2 linked regions of the Acidicapsa acidisoli genome follow. The protein of the gene in region 2 interacts with the protein of the main gene of each other region in a pairwise test. Links are inferred from orthologs where the notes say so. Each region holds a gene or a part of one and is shown on either strand. Other genes may lie near its edges.

The links. The genes of interacting proteins can lie anywhere in the genome.
Region 1: the proteins of priA (region 2) and OHL23_RS14520 interact in binary tests that used the Escherichia coli proteins (3 or more experiments, as listed by UniProt). The link is inferred for Acidicapsa acidisoli from one-to-one orthologs.

Annotation. Positions count from the first base shown.
Region 1 is NZ_JAGSYI010000002.1:1,086,463-1,092,107, reverse strand. Bases 711-3,703 are described here. They hold OHL23_RS14520 (single-stranded DNA-binding protein), read right to left. Parts: upstream 2,451-3,703; coding sequence 1,971-2,450; downstream 711-1,970. Other genes in these bases: cyoE (heme o synthase), read right to left, coding at 3,532-3,703; OHL23_RS14510 (DUF420 domain-containing protein), read right to left, coding at 2,899-3,468; OHL23_RS14515 (hypothetical protein), read right to left, coding at 2,550-2,879; OHL23_RS14525 (Sec-independent protein translocase subunit TatA/TatB), read left to right, coding at 1,691-1,867; OHL23_RS14530 (DUF1634 domain-containing protein), read left to right, coding at 1,183-1,581. Outside these bases: OHL23_RS14540 (cupin domain-containing protein), read left to right, coding at 1-261; more of OHL23_RS14535, read left to right, coding at 350-710; more of cyoE, read right to left, coding at 3,704-4,578; OHL23_RS14500 (shikimate kinase), read right to left, coding at 4,748-5,362; OHL23_RS14495 (hypothetical protein), read right to left, coding at 5,364-5,645. UniProt on the Escherichia coli protein: Plays an important role in DNA replication, recombination and repair. Binds to ssDNA and to an array of partner proteins to recruit them to their sites of action during DNA metabolism. Acts as a sliding platform that migrates on DNA via reptation.
Region 2 is NZ_JAGSYI010000003.1:215,934-222,255, forward strand. The notes cover bases 1,659-4,797. They hold priA (replication restart helicase PriA), read right to left. Parts: upstream 4,404-4,797; coding sequence 1,914-4,403; downstream 1,659-1,913. Other genes in these bases: OHL23_RS18605 (general stress protein), read left to right, coding at 1,659-1,858; OHL23_RS18615 (glycosyltransferase family 8 protein), read right to left, coding at 4,457-4,797. In the rest of the region: OHL23_RS18600 (sugar transferase), read right to left, coding at 1-1,061; more of OHL23_RS18605, read left to right, coding at 1,403-1,658; more of OHL23_RS18615, read right to left, coding at 4,798-5,344; OHL23_RS18620 (ROK family protein), read left to right, coding at 5,800-6,322.

The sequences.
Region 1 (5,645 bases), on a different replicon or contig from region 2:
CCGGAAGGCAGAGCTCGCACGATGGACTTTAATGCGAATGACGTGGGCTTTGTTCCCGCAGTCGCAGGACACTACATCGAGAACACTGGCACAGAAGATCTTGTGTTCCTTGAAATGTTCAAAGCACCGCGATTCCTGGATATCTCCTTGAACAACTGGATCAGGCGCATGCCGCCGGAAATGGCCACTTCTCACTTGAATCTCGATGCGGAAACGCTCAAGAAGATTCCTTCGGAGAAGCAGGCAGTCATCGCAGGATAATCCAATTCCATCTCCAGCCGGCGCGGACGACTGGTTCCAACCCAGTATTCCGCGCCGTGTTTCACTCGCGCGGTGATGAAAGGTAAAAATGACTGCGTATGAATTCACACTTATTGTCTTTCTTGTTTCTATCTCGGCCGGCCTCCTTGGAGCGTTGACGGGGCTTGGCGGCGGGATCGTTGTTACTCCCGCGCTCACACTTCTACTGGGTGTGGATATTCGCTATGCCATCGGAGCAAGTCTGGTTTCAGTTATCGCAACATCCTCAGGTGCGGCTGCGGCATATGTGAAGGACGGCCTCTCCAACATACGCATCGGCATGTTTCTGGAAATGGCAACAACGGCGGGCGCAATCTGTGGGGCAATCCTCGCCAGCAGGACGCCAACAAACGCGCTGGCAATTCTTTTTGGCGCAGTACTCCTTCACTCAGCCTGGCAGGTGATTCAGGCAAAGAAACAGCAGAATCGGAATCAGGCGGCGGACCCTCTCTGCGAGACGCTTCAGCTCAACGGCGTGTTTCATTCCTCAGAGGGAACAGTCGATTATCGCGTATCACGCGCAAAGTCGGGCTTCGGACTGATGTACGTGGCAGGCGTGCTATCCGGAATGCTGGGCATCGGGTCGGGAGCTCTTAAGGTAATTGCGATGGATCGCATCATGGGCATTCCGTTCAAAGTATCGACGGCTACCAGTTCCTTAATGATCGGTGTGACAGGGGTTGCGAGCGCCGCAATTTATCTCAAGCGCGGATACATTCATCCGCTCATCGCACTACCGGTTATGCTCGGTGTACTTGGGGGCTCAATGCTTGGAGCAAGGCTCCTGCCTCGTATGCCAGTAATGACATTACGCCGCATTTTTGCCGTGGTTGTCGTAGTGATTGCAGTCCAGATGATTACGCAGGGATTGAGAGGAAGGCTATGAGCGCTATTGTATTGACTGATACGAAATTGCAACGGTTGATCGGGGCTACCCTGCGCGGCGGTGTCCTCGTAGCGAGCATAACCGGAATTGTTGGCGGACTCCTATTTCTGACAGCTCCGGATGCAAAGCCTGTATCTTTCCATCTTTTTGAGGGCACTCATTCGCTCTATGCCTTTCCTGGTCTGATGCTGCGTCAGGCATTCGAACTTCATGGCGTTACCCAGCTAGAACGTGGGCTGGCCATAACGCAATTGGGAATCATAGCGCTCCTGCTCACCCCGATCATCCGGGTGACGTTCTCGATTGTCGGCTTTGCTTTGGAGCGTGACCGCATCTATGTCGCCATCACATGTGTTGTGCTGGCGACTCTAATGGGCAGTCTATTGCTGCACTGAATTGACTTCGATATCAATCCGAGAGGCACGACTGATCGTCAGATACATTCAGTCTTCGCCCTCGCATTCACCAATTGTTGAAACGAGCCTCATCGAAAGGAGACTCCTCATGCTTGAAAATTTATTCACCCCCACCCACCTCGCAGTAGTCCTTGGAATCGTCGTGCTCTTCTTCGGAGGGAAGAAGATTCCGGAACTGGGCAAGGGAATCGGCGAAGGGTTTCGCGCATTTCGGGATGGAATTAAAGGCTTTCGCGAAGAGGATCAACCCACGAACAAGGCTTAGTGAGGATGGTGGTCCGTGCTTTCTGCGGACGGGCATCCATGGATTGATGAAGCTCCATGGATGCGCCCTGTCATCAGTTGCGCATCCATGGCCTCGAAAGTGGTCAGAAGGGTATGTCGTCGTCGGTGATTTCTGCCGAGTGTGCGTAGTCGTCACCGCCGGAAGGGCGCTGATCGAAGCTCGATGTGTTGCTGGAATTGCTGCCGCGCTGCTGATAGCTTCCGCCGGAGCTTCCGCCTTCCTCACCGCGGCCTGAGAGCAGCGAGATGTCGCCGACGACAATCTCGGTCCGGTAGACCTTCTTGCCGCTTTCCTTGTCGTCCCAACTGCGGGTGGTCAGGCGGCCCTCGGCGTAAAGCTTGTTGCCCTTTTTCACGTAGTCACGCACAATCTCGGCCAGTTTCCCGTAGGCGGTCAGGTTGTGCCATTCGGTGCGGTCTTGCCAGTTGCCCTGCTGGTCTTTGAACCGTTCGCTGGTCGCAATCGAGAAGTTGGCCACGGGCTGCCCGCTCGGCAGAACCTTAATATCCGGGTCTTTGCCCACATTTCCCAACAGAATTACTTTGTTTACGCTCTTTGCCATAAAATTCGCTCCACTTGCCCAATCACGGGACGTAAGGAAAAAGAATAGCAGAGGATTCGCCTGTCTTCTGCCAGCCGGGGTTGAGTTAAGGCCGCATTGCTATTTGTTGCGCCCTGGATTGCGTCCCTGATCGCGTCCCAGTTCGCGTTTCAGACTGCGCCTGCGCAGCCACTTTGCCGCGCCCAGGACGGTCAGCATCAAGCCGAAAGGAAGGCACATCATGCCGGTAATCAGCGCCAGCCAGCCGGAGTTTGAGCGCGCCCCTTCGACACCGACGCCGCCGAGCAGTGTCATCAGGAGGCCGATTGCCACCACTCCCACGGCCATGATGAGCGATCCCCAGCGTAGTAGCTGGGTCGTGCCGTCGTCGGGTAGAAGGTTATCCTGACCGGTTGTTTGGCGCTTGGGTGCCATCGGGGCTGCGAGCATTCGTCCCTTCGTCTTCAGCTTATGCCCGCGCCGCGGCCAGCATTGCGTAAACAACCACGCCCGTCACCGATACATACAACCAGATTGGGAAGGTCCAGCGGGCGATTTTGCGGTGCATGGGAATTCTGCCGCTGAGAGAAAAGAAGAAAGTCGTCAGAACCAGAGGCAGCGCGATCACGCTCAGGAGGACGTGGCTGATCAGGATTCCGAGGTAGATGGTCTTGATGAGGCCGTGGCCGGGATAGTGGCTTTCGCCATGCAAGGCGTGATTGACGATGTAGCTGACCAGGAAAAGAGACGAAAACGCAAAGGCCGTGAACATGGCCGCGCGATGAGCAGGAATTCGCTTCGCCCGGATGAACGTGTAGCCGATGAGCAGGGCCGAGGCGCTGAGTCCGTTGAACAGTGCGTTGAGCGCGGGCAGGAAGGTGAGTTCGACGCTGGCTGCGTCCGCTGCCGGATGAACATAAATCAGCCAGAAGAGGAACAGCGTGGCCACCAGGCTGATGGCGACGATCGCTGCGATGTACGGCCGGGGACTGGCTGTGGGAGGTATTTGTCGATTGTGGGCTGTGGTTTGAGTCGTCATAATTCCAGGTCAGTGTTAGTTCGTCGTTGGCGATTCTTCGCGAATCATGAGGAAAAATGAGAGCTATTTCACAGTCGCGGCGAGCATCAGGACGGTGAGCAGCAGCGGCAGGTAGAGGACGCTCACCTTCAACAGATCGCGGGCGAACATGCGGCTTTGCGTCTCAGTCGTGGCGCGCAGAATGCGGCTGAAGCGGATGGTGTAGCCAAGATAAACCAGCCCCAGCACCGTGGCCAGGATCGCGTAGGTCAGCCCGGCCATGCCGAGCCACCAGGGCGCGAGGCTCACTGGAATCATGAGCACCGCATAGAAAAGCGCTTCGATCACGGTGGAAAAGCCGTCCGGCTGCACAACCGGGAGCATGCGGATGCCGGCGCGGCCGTAGTCATGCCGGTAGAGCCAGGCGATGGCCATGAAATGCGGAAACTGCCATACGAAAAGGATCGCGAAGAGGGCAATGCCGGGCCACTCGATCTGGCCGCGCGCGGCTGTCCACCCGAGCAGCGGACCTGCCGCGCCGGGAAATGCCCCGAGGAATGTGGCGAGCGTCGTAACCTGCTTGAGCGGCGTGTAGATGGCTACGTACAGGAAGACGGTCAGCAGCGCCAGGCCCACGGTGAGCTGGTTGGTGAAGTACTGCAACCACAGACCACCGGAAATGACTGCTCCCAGACCGAGCGCGAGGCCCTGGAAGAGCGAAATCCGTCCGGCCGCGATGGGCCGCTGGGCGGTGCGGATCATCTTGGCGTCGGTCTTGCGCTCCAGGGCTTCGTTCAGCGCGCTTGCGCCTGCGGAGACAAGTGCCACGCCGACAAGGGTTTCCAGCAAGGTTTCGAATTGGCCGCGTTGGATGCTGGAGATCCCGGAGTGCATCGATCCAAGGTAGAAACCGGCCCAGGTGGTGACCAGGACCATCGCCGTCACCTTAAATTTGAAGAGTTCGCGCAGGTCGCCTATGAATGTAGCCGTGGCGCCCGGTGCGGGATGCAGCACGGCGGAGGCGCTTCCCGGTCCGGATGCTTTTTCCAAAATTGTCGGCGACTTCGATCCCGCTGCCGGAGCGGGCAACTGGATTCCCGCTTTGGCGGTCGCTGAAGGGGCAGTGGACATTCGGAAGGGAAGACCTCACTTGCGGCAACGCCGCCGGTTTTCTGTAAGGCGCAAACTATCCTGATGATAGCAAGGCTGAAACTTGGATGCTTCCGCACTATGGTAAGGGTCCAACCAGTTTTGCCAAAAGGCAGGAAATCCGGGCCGGATTTCCTTTCGGATTCCTTCCTTAACGTTGCAGCTCCTTGATTTGGCCGACGATCGGCTGACCGATTGATTGGTTTGACCCGATCGATTCGAGAATGGTCTCCACAATCGCGCCCGGGGGCAGGGAATCGACCGCGACGGTCAAGTGTGATGCGCGATAGAGTGGCAGACGGCGCCGGTAGCGATCTTCGAGATTGTCCCGGTCCTGCAGGACGGGTCTCAGCGGTTCCGTTCCCCGGCAGCGGGTGAGAACGGTTTCAAGAGTGGCCTCCAAATGGACCAGGCGCGTGCCGTCCCCGGTTAGAAGCAGGTTGCGGGTGTGCGAATCTTCGATTGCGCCGCCGCCTAGGGCGAGGACGAGCGATTCGGAGGCCAGCAGCCGGCGGATTGTCTCCTGTTCGAACTGACGGAACCAGGGTTCGCCGCGATTCTGGAAGATCTGCGCGATTGTGGTTCCCGTGGTGGCTTCGATCTCGGCATCGACGTCAAGAAATTGCCAAGATAGACGCCGGGCCAGCAAGCGCCCGACCGTCGTCTTTCCCGCGCCCATAAATCCAGTCAATACAATCCGTCGCACTCCGGCAGGTGCTTCTACGGCAAGCTCAATCGGCACTCGATCCGAATTCCCAGACGGCATTTCAGGCGTCTCCGCGCTCGATCGCCAATTGAATATTGGCCCAGAGCTCGTCGCGGGGCTCTTCTTCGATGGGCATCAGTTGGCGCGCTACTTCAGCAATGTACTCGAGTTCGCGCACCAGTGCGCTGCATCGCTCACAGGTAAGCATGTGGGGATCTGCCTGTAACTCCTCGCCTGCGCCGACGCGTTCCGGCATACTGGCCTGAAATCTGGCGCAATCTGCGTCGAGGATGTCCCGATTGATTTCTTTGACTTCTTCTGATGTGCGGTACCTATCCTGGGG
Region 2 (6,322 bases):
AACATGCGGAAGCGCCTGCGATGCAATCCGTATCGATCCTGAGAAAAGAGGATGGGGCCGGGGCTGACGACTTTGATCGCAATGCCGGCCGCGATGAGAATCGGCAGCGAGAGAATCAGCAGAGTTGCCGCTCCGACGACATCGATGGCGCGCTTTACATAGCGCGTGGAATCGTCACGAACCATGCGAAGGATGGAGTAGTTCTTGCATGGCCTGCCGTCGAGTTGCGCGATCTTGGTCTGGAAGAGATGTGAAGAGTGCCGGACTTCTACTCCGAACTGTTCGCATACTGCGATGACCTGCTGGATCGGTTCATACATCGACTTCACAGGCAGAGAGCAGTATACGACAGACACGGGATTTTCTTTAAGAAGCGGATCAAGCAGTTCGAGGCCACCCAGGTAGCGACCTCTCATCTCCGCAGGTCCAACAAATGTATCGTCCAACACGCCAACCACGTTGTAGACAGGCGAATCGACCATTTCGTTGTATGCAGCCTGTCCGCCGCGACCGGAACCGATGATCAACACTTCTCGTTTGGGGATGATGGTGTCGATAGAGATCCAACCGATAACGCAGGCGACCGCGAGAAACACGAGGCTGGCCAACGATGTGGCAAGGAAGAATCCTGCATCGACGCGCAGCGCCTCTTGCCAGTCGAGTTTGGCCAGCAGGCCAGGATAGATAGCCAGGCCGCACAGAAAAGCCGCCAGAAATGTGGCAGACATTTCCTTGTGCAGTAACTCCTCTTTGGGGCCGCGTCCACGGCCTGTTGCAACACGAGAGACCAAGGTTACGCCTGCGAGCATGCCAATCTCCAGCAGGCTTATGCGCGGAATGTACCACCAGTCAGAACCGTGAAACATGAGTCCGGGGTGCTTGAAAAACCAGTATCCACTGAGCACCATCGCGGGCGCGAGGTCGCGCGCCAGCCGATAAATGCTCGTGTGCAGAGTTCCGATCTCCTGCAGATGCTGTTCCAGTTTCGTCCAGTCCAATTTGTTTTTCTCTGCTTTGGCCGAGATCGTTCTGGGACTCGCGTCAACCGTCCAGTTTCCCATGAGTTAGACCACCTGCTGAGCATTCCACAATTTCGAAGCTAACCACAAACCCGATGTCTTGTCCGGGTGAATCAGGACGATTTATTCCCCTTTGCCGCGATGGGCGTGGAGAACACTACTGGCTGTTCGCACTCATTCTCTCACTGGCGAAGGATAGAAAATACAAGAAAAGCAGGGACATCCCCCGAAAGCCGTAGACCGATACGACTTCAAGGGAAATCGTGTTCCTCTTCAGGAAGCGTTCCCGCAAGGTAAACGTTGCCAGTCTGGATTGAGCAAAATGGGGCTGCAACTTCAACACCTTGCGAGCACTATAGGCGTTGTAACTTGAGGTGCAGATTATGGAGACAGCAGTTGGACTTTTCGAGCAGGCAAGCACGGCTGATGCAGTGGTGGACGCGCTTCGCCAAAATGGCGTTCCATCGACAGGAATACGAATTATCGCGAAGCCCACATCTTTGCCGGTCGCCAGCGCAACCAGTACTCCCTCGATCGATTTTGCCGCTGGACTTGCGCGGGATCTGAGTTCCATGGGTATGACCAAGCCGGAGTGCGAGGCTTATCTTGCCGGCGTACAGAGTGGGAATGTGTTGGTGTTCGCTAGCGGTACCCCCGAACAGGCAGACACAGCTGTCAGTGTCATGAACTCCTATAAACCAATTGAAGTAGAAGAGTTCGCAGGCTCGGCGCCGAAGGTTCCCGCGGCCTCTCTTGGCGCAACGGGGGCAGGCAATGTCAGCGCCAAGGTCGATAACTCGCGCGCGACTAGCGAAGGCGTTCGCGTCTTCAGCTGGTGAGATAAGACAGTTCACGGCTGAAGTAACTCACTGGGTAGCTTGAGTTATATGGGAGTTACATCAGGCGAAGCGCATCCACGTCGATGACAAGGTTGCGGCGTGGAATGCCAACCTCTTCGGCGTGCGCAAGAGCGCCGCGCAGGGCCGTATTCAATGCCCGGCGTGAGCCGGCTTTCAGAATCATGTGAAAACGGTAGGTTTCTTTGATGCGCGCGATGGGTGCTGCGCAAGGACCGAGCACGCGAACGCCTTCGGGCGCGGTCTTTTGAAACCACTTGCCCAAAGCTGCAGACCATCCTGCTGCTTCCTCCAGCTTTTTGGATTGGATCAGGAGATTTGCGAGCACGCCGAAGGGTGGGTAGTGCATCCAGCGGCGATACTTCAACTCTCGCGCTACAAATCCCGCGTAATCGTGCGTAGAGGCGGCAAGAATCGCGTAGTGGTCGGGATGATAGGTTTGCACTACGACGCGGCCCGGAAGTTCGCCGCGACCGGCCCTGCCGGAGACTTGCGTCATCAACTGAAAGACGCGCTCGGCGGCGCGAAAGTCGGGCATGGACAGCGCATGGTCGCAGCCAACGACACCGACCAGTGTGACTCCATGAATATCGTGCCCCTTGGCGATCATCTGCGTGCCGACGAGCAGGTTGATTTCGCCGGAGTGAAGGCGGGCGAGCAGCCGTTCCATATCGTAACGGCCACGCACGGTGTCGCGGTCCATGCGACCGATGCGCGCTAAGGGGAAGATGGCCTGCAGGCGCTCTTCGCCTTGCTGCGAGCCTGCGCCGAGGTAGTAGAGATGTTCGCTGTCGCATTTGGGGCAGCGCTTGGGGACGGTGCGGCGGAATCCGCAGTAGTGGCATTCGAGGCGCTGGCCAGCGCTCGCGATCGCTTCGGGAGAATCGACCGGCTTGTGGTGCGTGAGGCTGATGGCGCAGTTCTGGCACTCAAGTTTTTCTCCGCAGGCGCGGCACATGGCTACGAAGGAATAGCCGCGCCGATTGAGCAGAATCACGGCCTGTTCGCCGCGATCGAGCGCTGCCTGAGTCTCGGTAATCAGCAAGCGAGAGAACAACTGTTCCTGGCCGGTTTGCTGGAACTCCTGGCGCATGTCGACGATTTCGACGCCGGGGAGCGGACGGTTGTTCACGCGCTCGGCCATGGTGATGCGCTTGTATTTGCCGGATTCGGAGTTTTGCCAGCTCTCGAGCGATGGCGTGGCTGAGCCGAGCACGACGGGTGCGTCGACAAGTTTGGCTCGCATGACGGCGACATCGCGCGCGTTATAGCGCGGAGTTTCTTCCTGCTTGTAGCTCTGGTCGTGCTCTTCGTCGATGAGAATGAGTCCCAGATTGGGGACTGGCGCGAAGATTGCCGAACGAGTGCCGACGACAATCGGAGCCTCGCCGCGGCGGATGCGATGCCACTGTTCGGAGCGCTCGGACGGAGTCAACGCGGAGTGCAGCAGGGCGACACGATTGCCGAAGGTTGCATCGAGCTGGGCGGCGGCGGCGGGCGTCAGGCCAATCTCTGGGACGAGAAGAATTGCGGCCATGCCGCGATCAAGTATGCGTTGCATGGCCGCGAGGTAGACAGCAGTCTTGCCGGAGCCGGTGACTCCGTGCAGGAGGAATGGCTGGAAGCCGGTCGCGGTGGTTATCGATGCGAGAGCGTCGAGTTGCTGCTCATTGAGCGCGTGATTGGGATTGACGTGCCCCAGGCCGCTGAGGCTGAAGCTCGCCGGGCGTTCGTCGATACGAATGAGGCCACGCCGGACGAGGGTTTGCAGCGTGCTAGGCGAGCTTCCCTTCTCGCGAAGGGCGGCGAGTGAGATTTCGCCGCCGCAGGCTGCCAATTCAGCGAGGATCGCCTGCTGATTGGCGGTAAGCGTGGGCAAGCGGGCTTCGGGGATGAGAACGGCGAATCGCTCCATACGGCGCGCATCGCGTTCTGTGGCTGAGGTTTCTCGCGCGATCCACTTTTTTCGCACCATTGCGGCAAGGAGGGGCAGACTGGCTGCTGTGGCGGTGCGTAGCGTGGAGAGCTTCACCTGTTCGCCATCGGCCAGGCGGGTGAGGACTTTGTGCTCCAGGTCCTGATCTTCGGCAGATAGCTTGCTTTGGCTGCGTTTTATGAGCGGGCTGCCCGGATGGCTATCGAAGCTGCCGGCCAGTGTGTCGCGTCCGGCGTCGGTGATTCGGTAGTAGACGGTTCGCTGCACCTCAGCGGTCAGCGGCAGCATTCCGCGCAGGACTTCGCCGAGTGGGGCTAGGTAATACTGGGCGATCCACGCGGCCAGTTCCAGAAGATGGGCTGAGATGAGCGGTTCCTCATCCAACACAGTTTCGACGGGCTTGGCTTCGAACTCTGTTGGAGCCTTGCTGTGAAGCTGCGTCACCACGCCGATGAGCTTCTCGTTGCGAAAAGGGACGATGACCCGCGCGCCGACTTGCGGCGTCGAATTTGAATTCGCGCTGCCACCTGCCAGGTAGGTGAAGGTGCGATCCAAGGGAACAGGTAGCGCGACTTCGCAGTAAAGGGGCATAGCGGCCAATCCCCAGTGTATGGGATGCCGTTGGCCGGACCCGGGCCGGATGGTTACCCCTGCATTCTCTGTACCGCCAGGCGTCTGTACCCGCCGAGGATTTTCGGAAACCGCCTCCATGTACTCAAAGTCAGCCACGGAATACGACGTCTGAGAGGTATCGCGGTCATTCGCAACTCTAAAAACCATGCCTTTGCATACGGGAGCAATGACGCCGCTCCCAGATCCCAGGGCTTAGGACTCCCGATGTAGTGCAGAACGGCCTCGGAGGGTATGTGCTCGCTCCGGCTGGTTATCGCTGTGTTGTATTGATTCGGCAGGTGTATGCAGCTCGTCGCGAAAAGGACGTTGAGAATGGTCTGATCAACGACCCGTATCTCGTTTCTATATTCAAGGCCAAATCTCACGCATTCTTTGAGTAACTGCTGCCTTCGCCACATAAGACAGTCGAAGAGCAACACTCCGGAATTGAATGCCGGATCTGTCAAGGATTGATCGAGCGATAAACGCAACTCCTTGTCCAGAGTGAACTCGGCAGTTCCGCCGACGATTGCACCTAAAGCCGAACCTTTCATATCCAGCTCAAACAACGGCGAAAGATCGCATCGAATCAGAATGTCCGAGTCAAGGTACAGGAGCCGATCCTCTTGCACTAACTCCGGCAGAAGCAAACGGAAATAACAGGATCTATTTCCGTGCAACGCGGGAAGGCTCGCAAACATATCCGGGTCCGGCTCCAGATATGTCAGGTCATATTTCCGGCCCGTGGCATCCAAAGTTCGCGCGAGACGCGCCCTGTCAGCACTGGAAAAATGCTCGACCATCGCGTAAATGTGAGGACAACAGCCGGGCTTGAGATTTACAAGTGCGGACCTCATTGCGACGTGGAGGGCGGACTCCATCATCTTGTCTGCGCAGAAAGCGATCGCTATGGGATGCAAAGTGATTCCTGTCTCGAGAGTGCCCTTGCCGACCTTGGCAATGGGTGACTTCTGGCTGACTGCATCTGATTCAGACAGTATCCCTCGTAACTGTCAGACAACTGTCTTACAAGCCGGACATCTTACAGTTATCTCAATCGGCAGACAAAGGAAGTCAACTCGATATTTGAAGTTTTTTGGCAACCGGGATTGTAGCATATGTTCTCTAAGAAACTATTAGCAGGCTTTGTAACTCTTTTAGAGTGTTATGTTCGACTTGCAATATTTTTCGAAACTCGCATTCTCCCGACAGAATCGCAATAGCTATCGGCTGCCGCGACTGGTATCCCATCAGACAGACCACCTTGCCAATGCTGTGCGCTTCTGCTTGTACCAGGGCCTTCCATAAGAAGGCTCTGCCTGCTCCCTATTCGTGCCCCCAAACGTACGGTCCGCACATTTACAATCTTGTCCTGATGAAAAAGCGCATCTCCAAGCCCACTCCAACCGCTCTCCAAGCAACAACTTCGCCTGCAACCCCGATTACTCTCTCCGTCGACATCGGGGGAACAGGCATCAAGATGATGGCCCTCGACGCTAGCGGTAAGCCGGTTTCAGAACGCTTCCGGGCTTTGACTCCGCCGGATCCAACACCGGATCGGGTTTTGGCGGTTCTGGACGATCTGCGCGCCCAGGTGCCGTCGTTCGACCGCGTTTCGGTGGGATTTCCCGGCGTCGTCAAGAACGGCGTCACGCTTGCGGCGCACAACCTGCATCCCAAATGGGTTGGATTTCCGCTACAGGAGACGCTACAGGAGCATTGGAAGAAGGTTGTACGTGTGGCGAATGACGCGTCGGTGCAGGGCTATGGATCTATCTACGGCAAAGGGGTAGAGCTTTGCCTGACGCTCGGGACCGGGCTCGGCTCTTCCCTGTTTACCGGCGGCCGCCTCTGCCCCGGTCTGGAGCTGGCCCATCACCCATGGCGCAAGGACAAGA